Regions from separate parts of the Dorea sp. AF24-7LB genome, predicted to be linked through region 1. Evidence: predicted binding sites of a transcription regulator. Region 1 holds the regulator's gene; each other region holds the start of a gene.
What was found. Region 1 encodes Rex, which represses fermentation and respiration genes when NADH is low (regulators of the CRP and FNR family bind a similar motif). Its sites were predicted from a motif close to ATTGTTAANTANTTAACAAT; they were not measured.
Positions count from the first base shown of each region.

Region 1 (6,892 bases):
GCAGTCAATGATTCCTGCACTGTTGCAGCAGTGATAATAAGTAAAATATACTTTCTTTTCATCCAGTGCATGTTTCATCCGCATATATTTCTCAAACTGACTGTTTGTATATGTCTTATCTGTCTCATCAGCTTTGGAGAAATGTGTAAACATTCCTTCCAGTACAAGTCCCGGAAGTTTGCTGATTCTTTCAATCGTATCAGCGCTTTCGTCATTGATTTTGAATCCGATTCTTCCCATACCGGTATCCAGTTTGATATGTACATAAGCTTTTTTGCCAAGTTTCACGGCAAGATCAGACAGTTCTTTTGCCATCTCTTCTGTATATACTGTCATTCGAATCTCGTTATTGATAAGATCTTCTCTCTGATCCTGGAAGACGCATCCAAGAATCAAGATCGGTTTTGTCACATCTGCTTTACGAAGTAATACTGCTTCATCTAATGTAGCAACTGCAAATCCCCATACATAAGATTTTGGCTCCAGAAGATGTGCTACCTGAGCAGCACCGTGTCCATACGCATCTGTCTTAATAACAACGATCATCGGAACATTTTCCTGTAAATTATTCTTCATATTCTCTACGTTTGATTCAATTGCATCCAGATTGATTCTTGCACACACTCTTGTATAATTTTTCATTGTTCTTCCTCCTTATAAATTACTATTTGTAATGTCCGTTGTTGCAAGGATCTCAAGCAGATCCCTTGCCAGAATACTGTAACTGTTTTTCTTTCTCGCAGCTGTTTCACCACTTAATCCATGTATATAAGTTCCGAGAGTTGCCGCCTCGAATGTACTGATTCCTTGTGCCAGAAGTCCGGCGATCACACCGCAAAGCACATCTCCGGAACCGCCTTTTGCCAGCGCCTGACAGCCACTTGTATTGACACAGGTCCGTTTTCCGGCTTCTCCAATCAACGTTCTTGAATCTTTCAGGACACAGGTAACGTTCCATTCTTTCGTCAGAGATTCCAGCACCTGCTGTCTGTTAGCTCTGATTTCAGGAACAGAAAGTCCGGTCAGTCTGGACATCTCTTTCATATGCGGAGTCAGGATAAACCTTCCTTCTGTAAGATATTCTGTATATTTCAAATGCTCCGCAAGCAGATTCAGTCCATCTGCATCGATCACACATGCTACTTCCACATTGGACAATACGGTTTTTAAAATCTTCTTTGCAGTCTTGGATCTACTAAGTCCGGAACCAATGCATACCGCATCTGCGTGACTTAAAAGCCGTTTCACTTCTTCCTTGTCAAATTCTGTATAGGTTGTGATGATTGCTTCCGGCAGGAGTGCCTGTAAAATGATCCGGTTCGATTCCTCCGTATAAATCTGCACCAGTCCGGCTCCCATCCGATAAGCTGCCATTGCATTAAGAAATGCAGCTCCGCTCATCCCTTTACTTCCGGCGATCACAAGCAGCCTTCCATAAGTACCCTTATTGGAATCTTCCGGTCTGTCCGGCAGCATTCTGATATATTCCTCTCTGTCCGGCAGATATGCAATGTTCTTGTTCTTCTCCATCGTCCGGAGTGATATTCCGATATCTGTCACTGTGACTTTACCTGCATATTCTTTTCCAGGATAAAAGATAAGTCCGATCTTCTCAACCTGAAACGTCACTGTATAATCTGCGCGGAATGCAATACCAAGCACACAACCATTTCCGGCATTGATTCCCGATGGAATATCCACTGCAACTTTTGTTCCGGACGCTTCATTCATCCACTCAATAACTTCCCGGTAATGCCCGGTTACTTCCCGACTCAGACCAACACCGAATATAGCATCAATGATCAGGCTGTATGTGCCATCCGGGTAGTGGTCGCGGATCGATCCTCCAATGCTTTCAAAAAGCTTCCACTGATATCGGCATTCCGCACTTAAATGTGCCGGATTCCCCGCCATAAAAACAGTAACCGCACATCCTTCTTCTTTTAAAAGTCTCGCGACAGCAAAACCATCTCCGCCATTATTTCCCGATCCACAGACAATCAGAACATCTGTAAAATCCAGCTTTTCCTTTTTCATGGAATCAATACAACTCCTCGCCGCACGTTCCATCAGTTCCAGTGATGGGATACCGAGATTCTCTATCGTATCCTTATCTGCCGCCTTCATACTGTCTCCATCCGGTAAAAACCTCATATACTCATCTCCCTAATATAATCGTACCTATGACACCTGCGGAGTCACAAAACCTTACATCCGCTTACTGACAAGCTCACATGAATGCAGGCTTTTCTGCTCAGGTATCATATAAAAAGGACGTATAAAAACAAGCCTGTATACACATGCCTGTTTCTATACGTCTGCTTTTACTAGTTCTTTCCTTTTTTGCGCTGGTCTTCATTATAACGACTGATGTTATAAGATAACTGCATCAGACTCTCTGACAAATGCACATTCTCAACAATGATATTATCCGGCAGATTGAGGTCTGTATGTGCAAAGTTCCAAATCGCGCGCACGCCGTTCTCCACAAGCATATTCGCAACTTCGATTGCCTTCTCTTTTGGAATTGTAAGTACAGCAATCTCTACATCATTCTTCTGGACAAAGGACTTCAACTCGTCCATCATGCGGATCGGCACTCCACGAATCGCAACTCCCTCCAGACGCGGATTTACATCAAAAATTCCGGTCAGGATAAATCCACGTTTTTCAAACGCTGCATAATTTGCAAGTGCCTGTCCCAAATTACCTGCACCAATGATTATGATCTTATGATCTTCTTCCAGTCCCAGGATTTTGCCGATCTCTGTATATAGATATTTGACATTATAGCCGTATCCCTGCTGTCCGAATCCTCCGAAATTGTTAAGATCCTGACGAATCTGAGACGCAGTAACCTTCATCCTTTTGCTCAGATCGTTAGAAGAAATACGTTCTACCCCATTTTCAAGGAGTTCTCCTAAATATCTATAATATCGCGGCAAACGTCGGATGACTGCCTGTGATATTCCTCGATTATCCAATTTTTTCACCTTCCCATATGTATTCTAACTGTTATTATATAAAATTGTATGAATAAAGTCAATTTTTTAGTAGTTTTTTTATTACGTTTTCGTTATAATAAGAACGTATGTGAACAGATAAGGAGGAATTTTTTATGATACTTGCCTGTCATGGAATTAACAAAACATTTGGTGAAGAAATCATTGTGAAAGATGGTTCTTTTCATATAGAAGATCATGAGAAAGCTGCCCTTGTAGGCCCGAACGGAGCCGGCAAATCTACTATTTTCAAGATAATTGCCGGAGAACTGCCGTCAGATGGTGGTTCCGTCATCCTGACCAAAGGAAAGACTATGGGATATCTCGCCCAGCATCAGGACATGAATACAGATCGTTCGATCTACGAAGAAGTGCGCACGGCAAAAGCAGATATCATTGCCATGGAACAGAAGATCCGTCAGCTGGAACTGGAGATGAAGGACTTAAGTGGAGACTCTCTGGAAGACCACATGGACTCCTACAACCGGCTGACCGCAGCATTTGAACGCGAAAATGGATATGCTTATGAAAGCGAACTGACTGGCGTCTTAAAGGGACTAGGTTTTCAGGAAGAAGAATTTACCAAACCGGTGAATACGCTCTCCGGAGGACAGAAAACCCGTGTTTCTCTCGGCAAACTTCTGCTTACTAAACCGGATATTCTGCTTCTGGACGAGCCGACCAACCACCTGGATCTGAATTCAATCACGTGGCTGGAAACTTACATATTAAATTATCCGGGTGCAGTACTGATCGTCTCACACGACCGTTATTTTCTGAACCGGATTGTAACGAAAGTCATCGAAATAGAAAACGGTGAACTGATGACTTATTCTGGTAATTATACTGATTACTCTCAGAAAAAACAGCAGATCCGCGAAGCGCGTATCAAAGAATATCTCAACCAACAGCAAGAGATCAAGCATCAGGAAGCTGTTATTGAAAAGCTCCGCTCTTTCAACCGCGAGAAATCAATCAAACGGGCGGAAAGCCGTGAGAAAATGCTTGAGAAGATCAAGCCGGTAGAAAAACCGATAGAAACAAACAAAGACTTTCAGTTAAAGCTTGAACCTGCAACCATCAGCGGTAATGATGTACTGACGGTAGAACATTTAAGTAAAGCCTTTCCACCACAGACGTTATTTTCAGATATCAGTTTTGAGATCAAGCGTGGCGAACACGTTGCGATCATCGGCGATAATGGAACCGGCAAGACGACTCTGCTTAAGATTTTAAATCAGGTTCTCCCTGCAGACAACGGAACTTTCACCCTTGGTACGAATGTCCAGATTGGCTACTACGATCAGGAACACCATGTGCTCCATATGGAAAAGACAATCTTTGAAGAGATTTCGGATGATTACCCGACTCTTACAAATACGCAGATCCGGAACATGCTTGCAGCATTCTTATTTACCGGAGACGATGTCTTTAAACGGATTTCCGATTTAAGCGGTGGTGAAAGAGGACGTGTTTCTCTTGCAAAGCTTATGCTCTCTGAAGCAAACTTCCTGATCCTCGATGAGCCGACCAACCATTTAGACATTACCTCAAAAGAAATTCTGGAAAAAGCGCTGAATAATTATACCGGAACACTGCTCTATGTTTCGCATGACCGTTATTTCATCAATCAGACTGCCACAAGAATCCTGGATCTTACGCATCATACGTTTGTCAATTACATTGGAAATTACGATTATTACCTGGAGAAAAAGGAAGAACTCACAGCTGCATATACAGAAAATATCGATATGACTTCTGATTCTTCCACCGATTCCGGTGAAGTCTCCGCTTCCAAATTAAGCTGGCAGGAACAAAAAGAACTGCAGGCTAAGGAACGCAAACGCCAGAATGAATTAAAAAAGACGGAAGAACGCATCAGCGTACTCGAAGACCGCGACCGGGAAATTGATGAACTTATGGTACAAGAAGAGATTTTCACAAACTCTGTCAAATGCCAGGAACTCGCCAAAGAGAAAGTACAGATTGCGGAAGAGTTGGAAACTCTTTATAAAAACTGGGAAATTCTTGCTGAAGACTAAATTATCTTAGTCAAAACTACTGTTCTTATCGCATAAGATAAATAATACAAAAAGGCTTTGACTGCGAGAAGTTAAAGCCTTTTTTACTTAACGGTGCAATTCCAATTATATAATCATACCGAATCATCACTTCATCTTTATTCGATTGTCCATCTCATTATGATTCTGCCGTTTCCGTTTTCACCTGTGGCTGCTCTTTTTTTCCGGCTTTTTTATAAGCCTCCTCATAAAAATATTCCTGGGCAGAAAGTGGCTCTTTGTCATTCCTTATTCTTGTATAATTTCCATCCGGGTTCATTTTCCGCGCCTGGACATTGTCATTTAACATAATCCGGAAATCTTTAAGCAGACATTCCTTCAACCTTACATCCTCCACCGGCGCAGCTACCTCCACGCGGCGTACCGTATTTCTTGTCATAAAATCCGCCGATGCGATATAAACTTTACTGCGCTCTTCTGTTCCGAAAATATAAATACGGGAATGTTCCAGAAAACGTCCTACGATACTGATCACACGGATATTTTCTGTCTTTTCCGGAATTCCCGGCAGCAGACAACAGATTCCACGTATTACAAGATCAATTTTTACACCTGCTTTTGACGCTTCCGCCAGTTTATCAATGATTTTCTTATCTGTCAGCGAATTTAATTTCACACCGACATATGCCGGTTCTTCATGTCTGGCGTGTTCAATTTCCTCATCAATCATTTCCAGCACACGGTTCTGCAGGCATTTTGGTGCAACAAGAAGTTTCTCTGACTGTTCAACAACTTCACCTTTCAGAAGTGCCTGGAATACATTGGATGCTTCCAGACCAATTGCAGGATCTGATGTCATCAGGGATAAATCTGTATACAGTCTGGATGTTTTCTCATTATAATTTCCCGTTCCGATCTGTGTAAAATATTCCACATGATTATCATTTTTTCTTGTAATCAAACACAGCTTGGAATGCACTTTATATCCATCCAGCCCATAGATTACCTGACATCCGGCATCTTCCAGTCTTCTGGACCATTCAATATTATTTTCTTCATCAAATCTTGCACGCAGCTCTACAAGAACAATAACCTCTTTTCCATTCTCTGCCGCCTCTACCAGTGCTTCCACGACTTTGCTCTGCTTTGCAAGGCGGTACAGAGTCATTTTTATTGAAATAACATCCGGATCTTCTGCCGCCTCATTTAACATATGAAGAAATGGGCGGATAGACTCATATGGATAGGAAAGTAACTTATCTTCCCTGCGTATCTGCGTAAGAATACTCTCACCATCCTGAAACATCGGTGATTTCTGCGGCACCTTTTTCTCATAAAACAGTTCCGGATTTTTTCTCAGACGGTCCTGGATTTCAAATACAAATGAGAGATCCAGCGGTGCATCCGACAAAAACACATGCGTCTTGTCCATTTCCAGATATTTACACAATGTTGCAACAACATTTTTATTCATTTCTCTTGAAAATTCTATGCGAACCGGAGTCAGTTTTTTACGCTTTTTGATAAGATCTGCCATAAAATCACGATAATCCAGATCTTCATCATACAATGCATCCGCATCGATATCCGCATTTCTTGTAATACGGATCACAGATTTTGCCTTGATACGGTATCCTTTAAATACTTCCGGCACATAATGCAGGATAAATTCTTCTGACAGCATAAAAGTGCCCGGATGATCCGGCAGTTCGATCAGACGTTTAAACACATTGTTTGAGCACGGAATGATACCGAGACGCTCTTTTTTACTCTTCGTTTCCAGTACTGCAACAATATATATATCTTTGTTCCTAAGAAATGGGAACGGCTGTCTCTTGCTGATGATCGTAGGCGAAATGAGAGGGGCAA
Region 1 covers NZ_QUFR01000001.1:267,239-274,130, reverse strand. The annotation lists gene alr (alanine racemase) at 1-642, opposite strand, end outside; gene DWY31_RS01325 (NAD(P)H-hydrate dehydratase) at 655-2,154, opposite strand; gene DWY31_RS01320 (redox-sensing transcriptional repressor Rex) at 2,328-2,984, opposite strand; gene abc-f (ribosomal protection-like ABC-F family protein) at 3,119-5,044, shown strand; gene ppk1 (polyphosphate kinase 1) at 5,202-6,892, opposite strand, start outside.

Region 2 (6,892 bases), on a different contig from region 1:
AGACCAAAATCGGTAAAGAAATCTATGAAAAATATGGTCTTACAGATATGGAAGTAACAGATGAAGTATTTGAATCTTCACAGTCCAAGGTATTCGATGAGGCAGAGAACCGTATGCATACGATCAAAGCGGTTATGGTTGCAACACTTGGTGAGAGATAGAAAGTCGGAGCGATAAGATGAAAGCAGAGATTTTACGACTGCTGAAAGAGAGCAGCTCTTATATATCCGGGCAGCAGCTTTGTGATCATTTTCAGGTGTCAAGGACTGCAGTCTGGAAAGTAATGGAACAGTTAAAAAAAGAAGGTTACACGATTGAGGCGGTACGCAATAAAGGCTACCGCCTTCTAGATAGTCCGGATGTTTTGTCAAAAGCAGAAATTGAAAGTCTGGTTACGACAAAATGGGCGGGCAGACAGGTTGTTTACTACGACGAGACGGATTCCACAAATAATCAGGCGAAAGCGGCGGGTGAGAAAGGTGAAGTACACGGTACACTGTTTGTCGCAGATCGACAGACTGCCGGTAAAGGAAGACGCGGACGTGGCTGGGAGTCACCGTCTGGGAACAGTGTTTCCATGACTATTTTATTAAGACCGGAGATACCGCCGGTGAAAGCACCGATGCTGACACTTGTAATGGCGCTTGCGGTAGCAGATGGAATCAGGGATGCGCTTGGTGTGGACGCGGGAATCAAGTGGCCGAATGACATCGTACTGAATAAGAAGAAAATCTGCGGAATCCTGACGGAGATGAGTACGGAAATTGATTATATCAATTATGTTGTGATCGGAGTCGGGATCAACGTCAATCAGGAAACATTTCCGGATGAGATCAAAGAGACGGCAACATCTTTGAAGGTGGAGACGGGTAAGCCTGTAAAGCGTGCCGGAGTTATTGCGACGGTTATGGAAAGATTTGAACAATATTATGAACAGTTTGTGCAGCGGGAAGATTTGTCCGGAATCCGGGAGGCATATGAAGCGTGTCTGGTTAATCGTGACCGGGATGTGCGGGTATTGGATCCGGCGGGAGCATATGAAGCACACGCAAAAGGAATTAACGATACCGGTGAGCTGATCGTAGTTCTGCCGGATGGCACTGAGCGTGAAATCTATGCCGGAGAAGTGTCTGTGCGAGGAATCTACGGATATGTATAGACAGCCGGGACAAACTGTTGTAAAATAGCGGAGGTATTATGTACGAAGAGAAAATCGTCCTTTGTGGGGCAAATTCTTATGAAGAAAAATATTATCTGAATCCTGATTTTTCAGGACTACCGGATCATATCAAAGACGAACTGAAAATCATGTGTGTGTTATATGTACACGACGTAGGTGGCATACTGACACTGGTCTATGAAGAAAACGGAGAGTTGTGTTTTGAAGTGACATCTGAAGAGGGAGATCCGATGTTTGATGATATTGGAAGCCAGTTGAAAATCAAACAGCTTCAGAGAGAAAAACAGGAATTACTGCAGTCGCTGCAGTTATATTACAAAGTGTTCTTCCTGGGAGAAGAGCTGTAGGAGGAAAATATGTTATTAGTTATAGATGCGGGAAATACAAACATTACACTCGGCATTTTTTCGGAAGACAAGATCTCCGGTACTTTCCGTATGAAGGCAAAACAGCCGCGTACATCAGATGAATATGGAATCACATTGCGTGAATTGGTGGAAAGACATGGAATTGAAGGCGAACAGATTACAGACGTAATTATCGCCTCTGTAGTTCCGGATATCATGCATTCTTTAGGAAGCGCAATTATTAAATATTTTGGCGTAAAACCGATGGTCGTTTCAGCAGGAATTAAGACCGGAATCCGTATCGTTACAGAGAATCCGAGACAGGTAGGGGCTGATCGTATCGTGGATGCGGTTGCAGCATATACATTATTTGGAGGACCTGTTATTGTTGTAGATTTTGGAACAGCGACAACGTATGATATTGTCGGAGCAGATGGCACATTTGAAGCAGGTGTGATTGCTCCGGGAATCCGCACTTCCGCGCAGGCATTGTGGGGTGAGGCAGATATGCTGCCGGCGATCGAGATTAAGAAACCGGCATCTATTTTGGCGAAAGAGACGATTTCGGCAATGCAGGGCGGTCTGGTCTACGGACAGATCGGACAGACAGAATATATCATCAATCAGTTGAAAAAAGAGTCTGGTTATGAGAATGCAAAAGTCGTTGCGACCGGAGGACTTGGAAAAATCATTGCTGCAGAGACAGATACGATTGATGTGTATGATCCTCAGCTGACTTTAAAAGGACTTCATATTATTTATCAAAAGAACAGGAAACGTTAAGCATGAAGATTGGAGAAGTAAAGCTTGAAAATCCATATATCCTCGCACCGATGGCGGGGGTTACAGACCTGCCCTTCCGTTTGCTCTGCAAAGAGCAGGGGGCAGGGCTTTTATGTATGGAGATGATCAGTGCGAAAGCACTGCAATATAAGAATAAAAATACAAAGACTTTATTGGCGATTCATCCGGAAGAATATCCGGTTTCATTGCAACTGTTCGGATCGGAGCCGGATATCATCAGTGAGATCGCGAAAATGATCGAACCACTTCCATTTCAGATCCTGGATATCAATATGGGCTGCCCGGTACCGAAGATCGTGAAGAACGGAGAAGGTTCTGCACTTATGTTAAGACCGGAGCTTGTCTATGAGATTGTGTCAAAGACGGCAAAAGCAATAAAGAAACCTGTGACAGTGAAGATCAGAAAAGGATTTGACGATGCGCATATTAATGCAGTGGAGATTGCAAAAGTTGCAGAAGAAGCAGGAGCAAAAGCAGTAGCCGTACATGGAAGAACAAGAGAGCAGTATTATTCCGGAAAAGCAGACTGGGATATTATAAGACAGGTTAAAGCAGCAGTGTCTATTCCGGTTATCGGAAACGGTGATGTGACAACCGGAGAGCAGGCAATCCGGATGCGGGAAGAAACCGGCTGTGATGGCGTAATGATCGGACGAGGCGCCCAGGGAAATCCATGGATTTTCAGAGAACTTCTGGAATACGAAAAGACTGGAAAACTGCCGGAACGTCCTTCGCCGGAAGTGATTCGCGAGACAATGCTAAGACATGCGAGACTTCAGATGGAGTACAAGGGTGACTTTATCGGTATCCGCGAGATGCGAAAACACGTTGCTTGGTATACGAAAGGAATGAAAGGCTCATCCAAATTAAGAGATGAAATCAACCGGACAGAATCTTACGAAGAATTGGAAGCACTTCTTTATGAGAAGATCAAATAATGATAGCTACTTTATTACACCGCATTGATAGTGTGGTAAATATATACAAAAATCCTCCTGAAAATTATTGCTTTTCGAAGCGATTGTTTAAAAATTAACAAATATGTTAAAAAAATACCAAAAGTAATTGACAAAATATTAACGAGTATGTATAGTATGAAACATAGAAAGAAATCACATATACCATTTACAGGAGGATCAGAAGATGGCAAAGAAAAAAGAGACAGTACCAACAATCATTGATAGCGTGGAAACTCTTGAAGCAAAAATGAAAGCGATGAGAGAAGCACAGAAGATCTTTGCTACATACACGCAGGAACAAGTTGATAAGATTTTCTTCGAAGCAGCAATGGCAGCCAATAAGATGCGTATCCCTCTTGCGAAACAGGCAGTCGAAGAAACAGGTCGTGGAATCGTTGAAGATAAGGTTATTAAAAACCATTACGCAGCAGAATATATTTATAACGCATACAAGAATACAAAAACCTGTGGCGTGATCGAAGAAGATAAAGCATATGGAATTAAGAAGATTGCAGAACCAATCGGACTGGTTGCGGCAGTTATTCCTACAACAAACCCGACATCAACAGCAATTTTCAAAACACTGATCTGCTTGAAGACAAGAAATGCAATCATCATTAGTCCACATCCGGCAGCTAAGGCATCTACAATTGCAGCAGCAAAAGTTGTTCTGGATGCGGCAGTGAAAGCAGGAGCACCGGAAGGAATCATCGGATGGATCGATACACCTTCACTGGAGCTGACGAATACCGTTATGAGAGATGCAGATATTATTCTTGCAACCGGCGGACCTGGAATGGTAAAAGCAGCATATTCTTCCGGCAAACCGGCACTCGGAGTTGGAGCTGGTAATACACCGGTTATTATTGATGACACAGCAGATGTAAGGATGGCAGTAAACTCCATCATTCATTCTAAGACATTTGATAATGGTATGATCTGTGCATCTGAGCAGTCTGTAACTGTACTGGACAGCATTTATGATGAAGTAAAGAAAGAATTTGCATACCGTGGATGTTATTTCCTGAAACCAGGCGAAGAGCTTGATAAAGTTCGTAAGACAATCATCATCAACGGCGCATTGAACAATAAGATCCCTGGAAAGTCTGCTTACGAGATTGCAAAACTGGCAGGTGTAAAAGTTCCGGAAAATACAAAGATCCTGATCGGTGAAGTAGAATCCGTTGATATTTCAGAAGAATTTGCACACGAGAAATTATCTCCGGTACTCGCAATGTACAGAGCAAAGACATTTGATGAGGCACTTGGAAAAGCAGCTCAGCTTGTAGCTGACGGTGGATATGGACATACAGCTTCTTTATATGTGCATCCGGCACAGACAGAAAAGATTGCAAAGCATGCAGCAGCAATGAAGACATGCCGAATCCTTATTAATACACCATCTTCACACGGTGGAATCGGTGATCTGTACAACTTCAAACTTGCTCCGTCCCTCACACTTGGATGTGGTTCATGGGGTGGAAACTCTGTATCAGAGAACGTAGGCGTAAAACATTTGATCAACATTAAGACGGTAGCTGAGAGGAGAGAGAACATGCTGTGGTTCAGAACACCTGAGAAAGTATACTTTAAGAAAGGCTGTATGCCGGTAGCACTGGATGAACTTGGAACCGTAATGCATAAGAAAAAAGCATTTATCGTAACCGACAGCTTCTTATATAAAAATGGATATGTAAAACCGATTGAAAAGAAACTGGATGAGATGGGAATTCAGCACACATGCTTCTATGAAGTAGCACCGGATCCGACATTACAGTGTGCACAGAAAGGTGCAGACCAGATGCGCGCATTTGAGCCGGATACAATCATCGCACTCGGTGGTGGATCTGCAATGGATGCCGGAAAGATTATGTGGGTGATGTATGAACATCCAGAAGCAAACTTTGAAGACATGGCAATGGATTTCATGGATATCCGTAAGAGAGTATTTACATTCCCGAAAATGGGAGAGAAGGCATATTTCGTAGCAATTCCTACATCTTCTGGAACAGGATCTGAGGTGACACCTTTCGCGATCATCACAGATGCAGAGACTGGTGTAAAATGGCCGATTGCTGACTACGAACTGCTTCCGAATATGGCAATCGTAGATGTTGACAATGCAATGACAGCTCCAAAAGGACTGACAAGTGCATCCGGTATTGATGTTATGACACATGCGATCGAGGCATATGTATCTATCATGGCAACAGATTATACTGATGGTCTTGCTATGAAAGCAGTGAAAATGGTATTTGAAAACCTGCCATCTGCTTATGAAAACGGAGCAAATGATCCGATTGCAAGAGAACATATGGCAAATGCTTCCTGCATGGCTGGTATGGCATTTGCAAATGCATTCCTTGGACTGAACCACTCAATGGCTCATAAATTAGGAGCGTTCCACCATCTGCCACACGGTGTTGCAAACGCAGTTATTTTAACAGAAGTTATGCGATATAATGCAGCAGAAGTACCGACAAAGATGGGAACATTTTCTCAGTACCAGTATCCACACGCACTTGCCCGCTATGCAGAGCTTGGACGTTTCGCAGGATGCCAGGGAAATACAGATGAAGAAGTATTTGAAAACTTCCTTGCAAAACTGGAAGTACTCAAAGAGAAGATCGGTATCAAGAAGACGATCAAAGACTATGGTATCGATGAGAAATACTTCCTTGATACATTAGATGAGATGACAGAGCAGGCATTTAACGATCAGTGTACAGCAGCTAACCCAAGATATCCACTGATGAAAGAGATCAAAGAAATGTATCTGAAATGCTACTATGGTAAATAAAACTGTAGTAAATAAGAACAAATAACGGTAGTCAGCCGGGATGTGAATTTTGTATGTGATTTCTATAAAATTCATATTCCGGCTTTCTTTACTTTTCAAGGCCGTGCTGTGTTGCTATAATTGACATATACCTGCCGCTGACCGGAGCGTCAGTTTTAACTGTAAGGCTGAGGGACAGCGCCAATTTTATGGCAGAAAGTCAACGCCGGTGAAGTCCTTTACATCCGCTGCCGTTCCTGACAGGAGGCGACTTCTTATGAACTATCTGTAAAGAAAACAGAGAAGAAGCTGGATACCACAAATTATGAGCACGCCAAAGCTGTGCGCAGTACAACAAAGGTGAGTCAGGATGTAAATTTTGTATGTGATTTCTATAAAATTTACATCTTGACTTTCTTTTTTTGATATGTTATAAATATGGCATACATGGTGTGTAACTGAGTAAGCAGGCATTAACTGTGCATAAGTATTTTGATATTTATGTAGGGGTAATGTCTTTTTTTTGCTGTATATATGATACTTTGTTTTTCTTGCATAAACCTCTCTGAAAAGATGTCCACTCGCGCGAAGCGGAGAATTCTCCTATATAAATGTTAAAAACGGATACACTATAACAAGAAACTAAAGGAGAAGAAAAACTATGAAAGACAAAATTTTCGGAGTTTTGCAGAGAGTAGGAAGATCCTTCATGCTTCCGATCGCAATTCTTCCGGTAGCGGGACTGCTGCTCGGGCTTGGTGGATCGTTCACCAATGAAACAATGTTGAAAACGTATGGACTGATGAAGATTATGGGACCGGGT
Region 2 covers NZ_QUFR01000011.1:51,723-58,614, forward strand. The annotation lists gene argF (ornithine carbamoyltransferase) at 1-161, shown strand, start outside; gene DWY31_RS10970 (biotin--[acetyl-CoA-carboxylase] ligase) at 179-1,159, shown strand; gene DWY31_RS10975 (DUF6145 family protein) at 1,198-1,527, shown strand; gene DWY31_RS10980 (type III pantothenate kinase) at 1,537-2,310, shown strand; gene dusB (tRNA dihydrouridine synthase DusB) at 2,313-3,269, shown strand; gene adhE (bifunctional acetaldehyde-CoA/alcohol dehydrogenase) at 3,475-6,090, shown strand; gene DWY31_RS10995 (PTS transporter subunit IIABC) at 6,731-6,892, shown strand, end outside.
Region 2: adhE (bifunctional acetaldehyde-CoA/alcohol dehydrogenase) is a predicted target of Rex. The motif match lies at 3,352-3,371, and genes of this name have one in related genera.

Region 3 (6,892 bases), on a different contig from region 1:
GATCCATAAGACTTACAGTGTTGCAATCGATAATGCATCTGTGAAAGCGGAAGTACCTGTGACAAAAGCAGCAGAGGACAGAACATTAACTCTGAAATAGCAGAAGCGATTGTCTTAGATATGCTATGATGATGTGTTATAAGATGAGATGTAAATGAAAGAGATGCCAGGAAAGTAAGATAATGCTTTCCTGGTAAAAATCAAAGAATATTTTGGAGTTGAGAGTTGCATTTTCGACGGGAATTTGTTAGAATAATTAACCGTATGAAAAATAAATAAAGATTTTGGTATTAATTGGAAACGACACAAGTGTATGCTTGATTAACGAACAACACAAGTGTCTTTTTTGTACCCATTTTAAGAATTTATGAGAGAAAAGGAGAACAAACAATGCCAAAAACTTTATTTCAAAACATTTTTTTTACACTGATGATGTCATTTTTGATGGTCTACGTCATGGTCTGTTACAATATCGCACTGAACATGGGTGGAATGAGCAATGAAATTTTCCTGATGGCTTTTGGAGAAATGAAAATCATGTGGCCGGTTGCATTTTTACTGGAGTTCTTTGTAGTAGATAAGATGGCACATGCACTTGCGTTCCGTATTGTGACACCGAAGGACAGACAGATTGTAATCGTGCTTGCAATTTCTGCAATGATCGTATGCATTATGTGTCCGGTTATGAGTCTGATTGCGACAGTACTTTTCAAAAATGCAGGAGCAAATGTGCTTGCAACATGGTTTGAAACAACATTTTTTAATTTCCCGGTTGCATTATTCTGGCAGATTTTTTACTGCGGACCGTGTATTCGTTTTATTTTTGGAAAATTATTTCCGGAAAAGGAAAATGCATCAGATGCAGTAGGTGCGGAATCATAGAGAAATGTTATAATTAAGAAATACAACGGGGCTGTCGCGCTAGTAATCATTAAAGCGCCAGCCCCGTTTATTAATGTATGATTATATTATTTGCCAAGTGCGAGCTTACCCATTGCATCTGCCTGAAGGATGGCATCATACAGTTCAACCGGCTGTACGTCGCCGGCAAGATTGTGGATGGTTTCACCTGGTACACAGGCATTTTTGGCGATTGTTTCAACCTGTTCTGCAGTAGTAACTCCAATTTCTTCAAGTGTAACAGGAAGACCGACTTCCATACAGAAATTCTGTACTTCTTCAAATTCTTCTTTTGGAGCACCTTCCAGAATAAGCTGAACCAATGTTCCGAGTGCAACGCAGCAGCCGTGGTCGGCATGTGCGATTCCAAGAGAAGTTACACCATTGTAGAAAGAGTGTGCAGCGGCACAGTTTACATTATCAGCACCAACACCGGAAAGATATACATTTGCCTCTACAATATTCTCCAAAGCAGGAGTAACAGCATGTACTTTGCATGCTTCTACAGCCTGTTTACCATATTCACGAAGTGTGTCATAACACAATCTTGCAAGTGCTTGACCGGCTCTTGTGATTCCAGTACCCTCCAGACTGGCAGATTCAGTACGGATAGAAGCGCGACCTTCAAAATAAGTTCCGAGTGCATCGCCCATTCCTGCAATGAGGAATTTTACCGGCGCATTGGCGATGACCGTCGTATCAACCATGACTGCATCCGGGTTAGTAGGATAGAATAAATATTTATCAAAACTATGATCGTCGTTGTAAATAACGGAAAGTCCGGTACATGGTGCATCAGTTGCAGCAACTGTAGGAACAATAACGATATGTTTTCCTGAATAGTATGCAGTTGCTTTTGCTGTATCGACTGCACTTCCACCTCCGACAGCAACAACAGTGTCTATTTTGTCTTCTTTTACAATGTCTTGCATTTTGGCTATTTCACTTTTGCTGGAAATGCCGCCGAAAATTTCATAACGTCTGTAGTCGTCTAAATCTCCAAAACTCTGCTCGATTTTATCGTGGCAGGCTTTATATCCGCTCCGGGAACAGACAAATAACCATCTTTTTCCCATATAGCCCATTTCTTCCTGAAATTTCAAAAGTGCATCTCTGCCCTGTACATATTTGAGTGGTTCACGCATTGCTCTAAGTCTCTCCATCATGATCAGTTACCTCCTGAAATTATATATATCTTTTTGTTGTCGTCTATAGTATAGCACAATTTCAAAAAAGTGTGATAATTTTTTAACATATTAATTAAAAAAATAACGATAAGTTTAATGTGATAAAGTGTTAAATTTGGGACGGGGATTTTCTAGAAAATCCCCGTCCCAAATTTAGTTTTACTGCATCTCTTCTGTATAGATTGAATAGACTTCTTTCTGATTAATCAGTTCCTCCAGAGTTTCTTTATCCGTAACGGTTGCGTATCCATAGATGTGAAGTCCGTGTTTCTTCACATAGGATTTCGCCTGTGCAAGTATTCCGGCATTAAAAGTTCCGGTATTACCGGATTCGGACATCATCTGTACAAATTTTTCCTGATCGGTAAGGTAATTTAAAAGGCTCAGAAAATGCTGCTTCGCATATTTTCCTTTGTATAGATTTTTAATTGCACTATCTGCTTCATCAATCCAGCCATCTTTATTGATCTTACATCCCGGAAATAAATTAGGATATTTCTTATCATTCCATGCAATCGGGCTGAAAGAAGAAGGATTGCATACGAAACCGATATTTGAGGTATGGAGTGTATAGGATGGATCACCATCTAAAGAATCAAATGCATTTGTCTGCACACCGCACCATACTTCGTTGATCTTCTGCTTTTGAATATATTTTGCAAAAGAAGGATAATCCATAATATTTTCCAGAGATACATAAGCTAAGTACATTTTACGTGAATCCAGATCTTTGATGTAAGCTTTTGAATCTTCTTTGTTTCCACCGGCGCTTGTGGAAATAGATTCGCCTTCTTTCAAATCTGCAACTTTTTCCATGTATGCAACATTTTCAGAAGCAGAAGAGGTTTTTGACTTTGCATCTGCCTGATTCCAGAAAAATGAATTGCCGACTGGCGTTTTTAAAACATTGCTGTCATAGTAATGGATTTTTCCGCGTGTAATATAACCGGAGACATCTGTCATCGTTCCGGTCATGCTGAAAGTCTGTGGAATTGTAAAATTATAATCACCATATCCTTTTGATTCCACAGTGGCAGAAACTCTGCGCTTACCCGGAAGAAACAGTTCTGTGTAAGCTGCCATATCCCGGCTGAACTGTGTCTGGGTGGATTGACCGGCCTTGGCTTCTTTGGCAGGATTATAATAAAATCTGGAAACGACTGACGGCAGGCAAAATTGTATAAATAACACCAGTACAAGTGTGACTGCAAGCACAGCGAGTCCAAGTTTGCGGAAAGCACTTCGGATAGAGCGGTTGACGACTTTGACAAAATCGGTATCGTCTTTTTCCGTAAATACATCGCCTAATTCCGGAATTTCCTCTTTTTCATAAAGATAATCACCAATAGCTTCCTGACGCTCAATGTCCTGTTCTATTTTTTTCTGCTGTTCCAGCTCAAGTTCGCCGGCTTTATATAATTCAATTAATTCACGATAAGTCATCTTGTTTCCTCCTGATATGATATAAGATATTTTTTGAGCTCTTTTTTCGCACGATAGGCAAGCATTTTCACGCTGCCGGTAGTGAGCCGTAGCATGGCGGCAATTTCTTTCTGGGAAAAATCTCCAAAATATTGTAAAAGAATGACTTCTTTCTGCTGTCCTTTTAAATGGTGGATCGCTTCCCAAAGCTGTTTTGTCCCTTCTTTTTGTAAAATTTCTTCCAGAACATCCTTCTTGATAAAATATTCCGAAACAGGAGCTACATCTTCTGTATGGATTGCCTCCAGTGATGCAAGAGTTTTTGCTTTCTTATAATAATTGTAGTAAAGATTTCTCGCTACCATATAAAGCCAGGCACGCATATTGGTGTGAGAATCCTTCAGCGAAAGCCAGGCTTTTAAAAATGTATCCTGTAAAATATCGTCAGTTACAGTGCAGTTTGAACTGAGTGAATAGATGTAAAGATACAGTTCTCTGTAGTAGCGTTTATACAGTTGTTCCAGTAAATATTTGTTCAGATCCTCACCCCCTCACTTTCATACTTGAGATATCCGTAGCTTTCTTAACTATATAACAATTTTGCTTTAAAGAGGTAACGATTTTGTTTAATAATTTTTTCGGGTATCACTTTATGGTATAATAAGACTGAATTTTAGTCTAAAATATGGATAAAAAGTGACATTGAAGATAGAGGGGGATAAAATGGGAGGTTTTCACATGTTTCGGAAAAATGTGAGCGCAGGAAAGGTTAATTTTATTTTATTTATTATATTTGTATTTATTCTGGGTGGAAGTGTGGAATTGCAGATAAATATGAATAAAAAAAGTGCCAGAATGGCATGCGGTATGGTGCTGGATCAGGCGGAATCTGTAATTGATAAAAATGCCGGTGATGGAGCGGACATTACAGAATTTATTTCTAAAATGCCATTCACAGAGACAATGACAATTTACATATGGGAAGATGACGGGGCGAGTTTTCTTCCGCTTCCGAAGAAGGAAGGAGTCCGGTTAAAGAAGACAGATAAGATTGAAAAAGAATGGAATTATCTGGTTAGTGAGAAATATAAAAATTACAATCTTGCGGTGACATATCCGTTAAAGAAAGCCAATGTGAGCGTTCCGGGGACAACGGCGCTCCTAGGTCTGGCACTTATGGCGGCGCTTATCATTATCAATATTGTAATAGCGCAGGCATTTAAAGCACAGGAAAAGAGTAAAAGTGAACTGCAGGATACAAACAATATTCTGGAAACTGCAGGATTTGGAATATGGTATATCCGCCTAATGGAAGGAAAAAAGCCGCGGATGTATGCAAATCCGAAGATGAAAGAGGTACTTGGAATCGAGGGACAGTTTTTATCAGAGGAAGAAGTTTATGATTTCTGGTATTCCCGTATCCCGGAGAAAGCAGTACAATCTGTGCAGGACAGTGTGCAGGAAATGCTGGATGGAAATGTTTCAGAAAATACTTATCAATGGGAGCATCCGGATAAGGGCATGATCTATGTGCGTTGCGGTGGGGCATGTTATGAAAAAGGAGAAAAAGAACAGGTGTTAGGCGGTTATCACAGTGATGTTACGGCAATTGTCACAGAAGATGAGCGCAGGCAGAGAGAACTTCGGGAAGCCAAAGAAGCAGCAGAACGCGCAAATGTAGCAAAGACAAGCTTCCTGTCGCGCATGAGTCACGATATCAGGACTCCGTTAAATGGAATTATCGGGCTGATTCGTATTAATGAAAAACACGAAAATGATAAAGAACTGGTAAAAGAGAATTATAAGAAGATCATGATTTCAGCAAATCATCTGTTATCGCTGATCAATGACATTTTACAGATGAGCAAGCTGGAAAATGGAGAAGTGAACCTGATGCATGAAGCACTTGATCTTCATCAGCTTTCGCAGGATGTTCTGAATATGATTGATCTGCGTGCGTCCGAGGCAGGAATTACATTAGAATATGAACGGTCGATGGACGAAGTGAAATATCCATATGTATATGGAAGCGCTCTGCATCTTCGCCAGATTTTCCTGAACATATACAGTAATTCAATCAAATATAATACACTTGGTGGCAGAATTACGACGAAAATGCGCTGTGCCAGCATGGAAAATGGCATTGTAACATACCAGTGGACAATCTCTGACACGGGAATCGGAATGACTGAAGAATTTCTGGAGCATATATTTGAACCATTTGCACAGGAACATTCCGATGCGAGAAGTATTTACAAAGGAACGGGGCTTGGAATGGCGATCGTAAAATCACTTATTGATAAGATGAACGGAACGATTGAAGTTTCAAGCAGAGAAGGAGTCGGCAGTATATTTGTGATTACGCTTCCTTTTGAGCTGGCAGAGGAATCTGAGGTGAAAAAATCCGAAGAACTTCCGATTGATGGAACGATTGATGGGTTGTCATTGCTACTCGCTGAAGATAATGAATTAAATGCGGAAATTGCAGAATTACAATTGAAAGAAGCAGGAGCAGACGTTACAATTGTCAGAGATGGACAACAGGCGGTAGATTTATTCATAGAAAAACCGGAAGGAACATTTGATGCAATCCTAATGGATATTATGATGCCGGTAATGGACGGACTGTCTGCAACTCGTGTGATTCGTGTGTTAGACCGGGAAGATGCTAAGACGATTCCGATCATTGCGATGACAGCAAACGCATTTGCGGAAGATGCGAGAAGAAGTATGGAAGCGGGAATGAACGCACATCTCGCAAAGCCATTGGATATGAAAAAAGTTATATTAACCATTCAAAAATGTTGTGATAATAAAAAGTAGAGTGATGTTCGGATATAGGAAAAAGAAATATACAGAACGAAAAGGAAAGGCTTAGTATAGATACGGAAAAAAGAAAAGGAACAATTAATTATCAACAGCCTATTGACGAGATATATTAAACATGGCTGGATGTTTATTCCTGTTTTAATTTGAATATAAAGAGCATATAATTAGAAAAGAAAAATATTGACATTAACAGGAACTTTCTATATAATAATGAAATTGTGAAAGTGTCTTTATTTGTGCCTGAACAGGCAGAATAATGAATAAAAATAACAGATTTATGAATATGTATACCAAAGTTGCAAGTATAAAAGAAAAGGAGTAAAAGCATAATGGAAGCAAAGAAGAGATTACTTACTTATGCAGGATTGAAGGCGCTGGAAGACGAGCTTGAGAATCTGAAAGTTGTAAAACGTAAAGAAGTTGCCGGAAAAATCAAAGAGGCAAGAGAGCAGGGAGACCTGTCAGAGAATGCAGAGTATGATGCAGCAAAAGATGAGCAGAGAGACATAGAAGCAAGAATCGAAGAGTTGGAAGGCATTTTAAAGAATGCAGAA
Region 3 covers NZ_QUFR01000004.1:73,629-80,520, reverse strand. The annotation lists gene DWY31_RS05660 (CocE/NonD family hydrolase) at 1-100, shown strand, start outside; gene DWY31_RS05655 (DUF2798 domain-containing protein) at 391-882, shown strand; gene DWY31_RS05650 (glycerol dehydrogenase) at 969-2,063, opposite strand; gene DWY31_RS05645 (anti-sigma factor C-terminal domain-containing protein) at 2,247-3,530, opposite strand; gene DWY31_RS05640 (RNA polymerase sigma factor) at 3,527-4,024, opposite strand; gene DWY31_RS05635 (ATP-binding protein) at 4,248-6,332, shown strand; gene greA (transcription elongation factor GreA) at 6,668-6,892, shown strand, end outside.
Region 3: DWY31_RS05650 (glycerol dehydrogenase) is a predicted target of Rex. The motif match lies at 2,137-2,156, and genes of this name have one in related genera.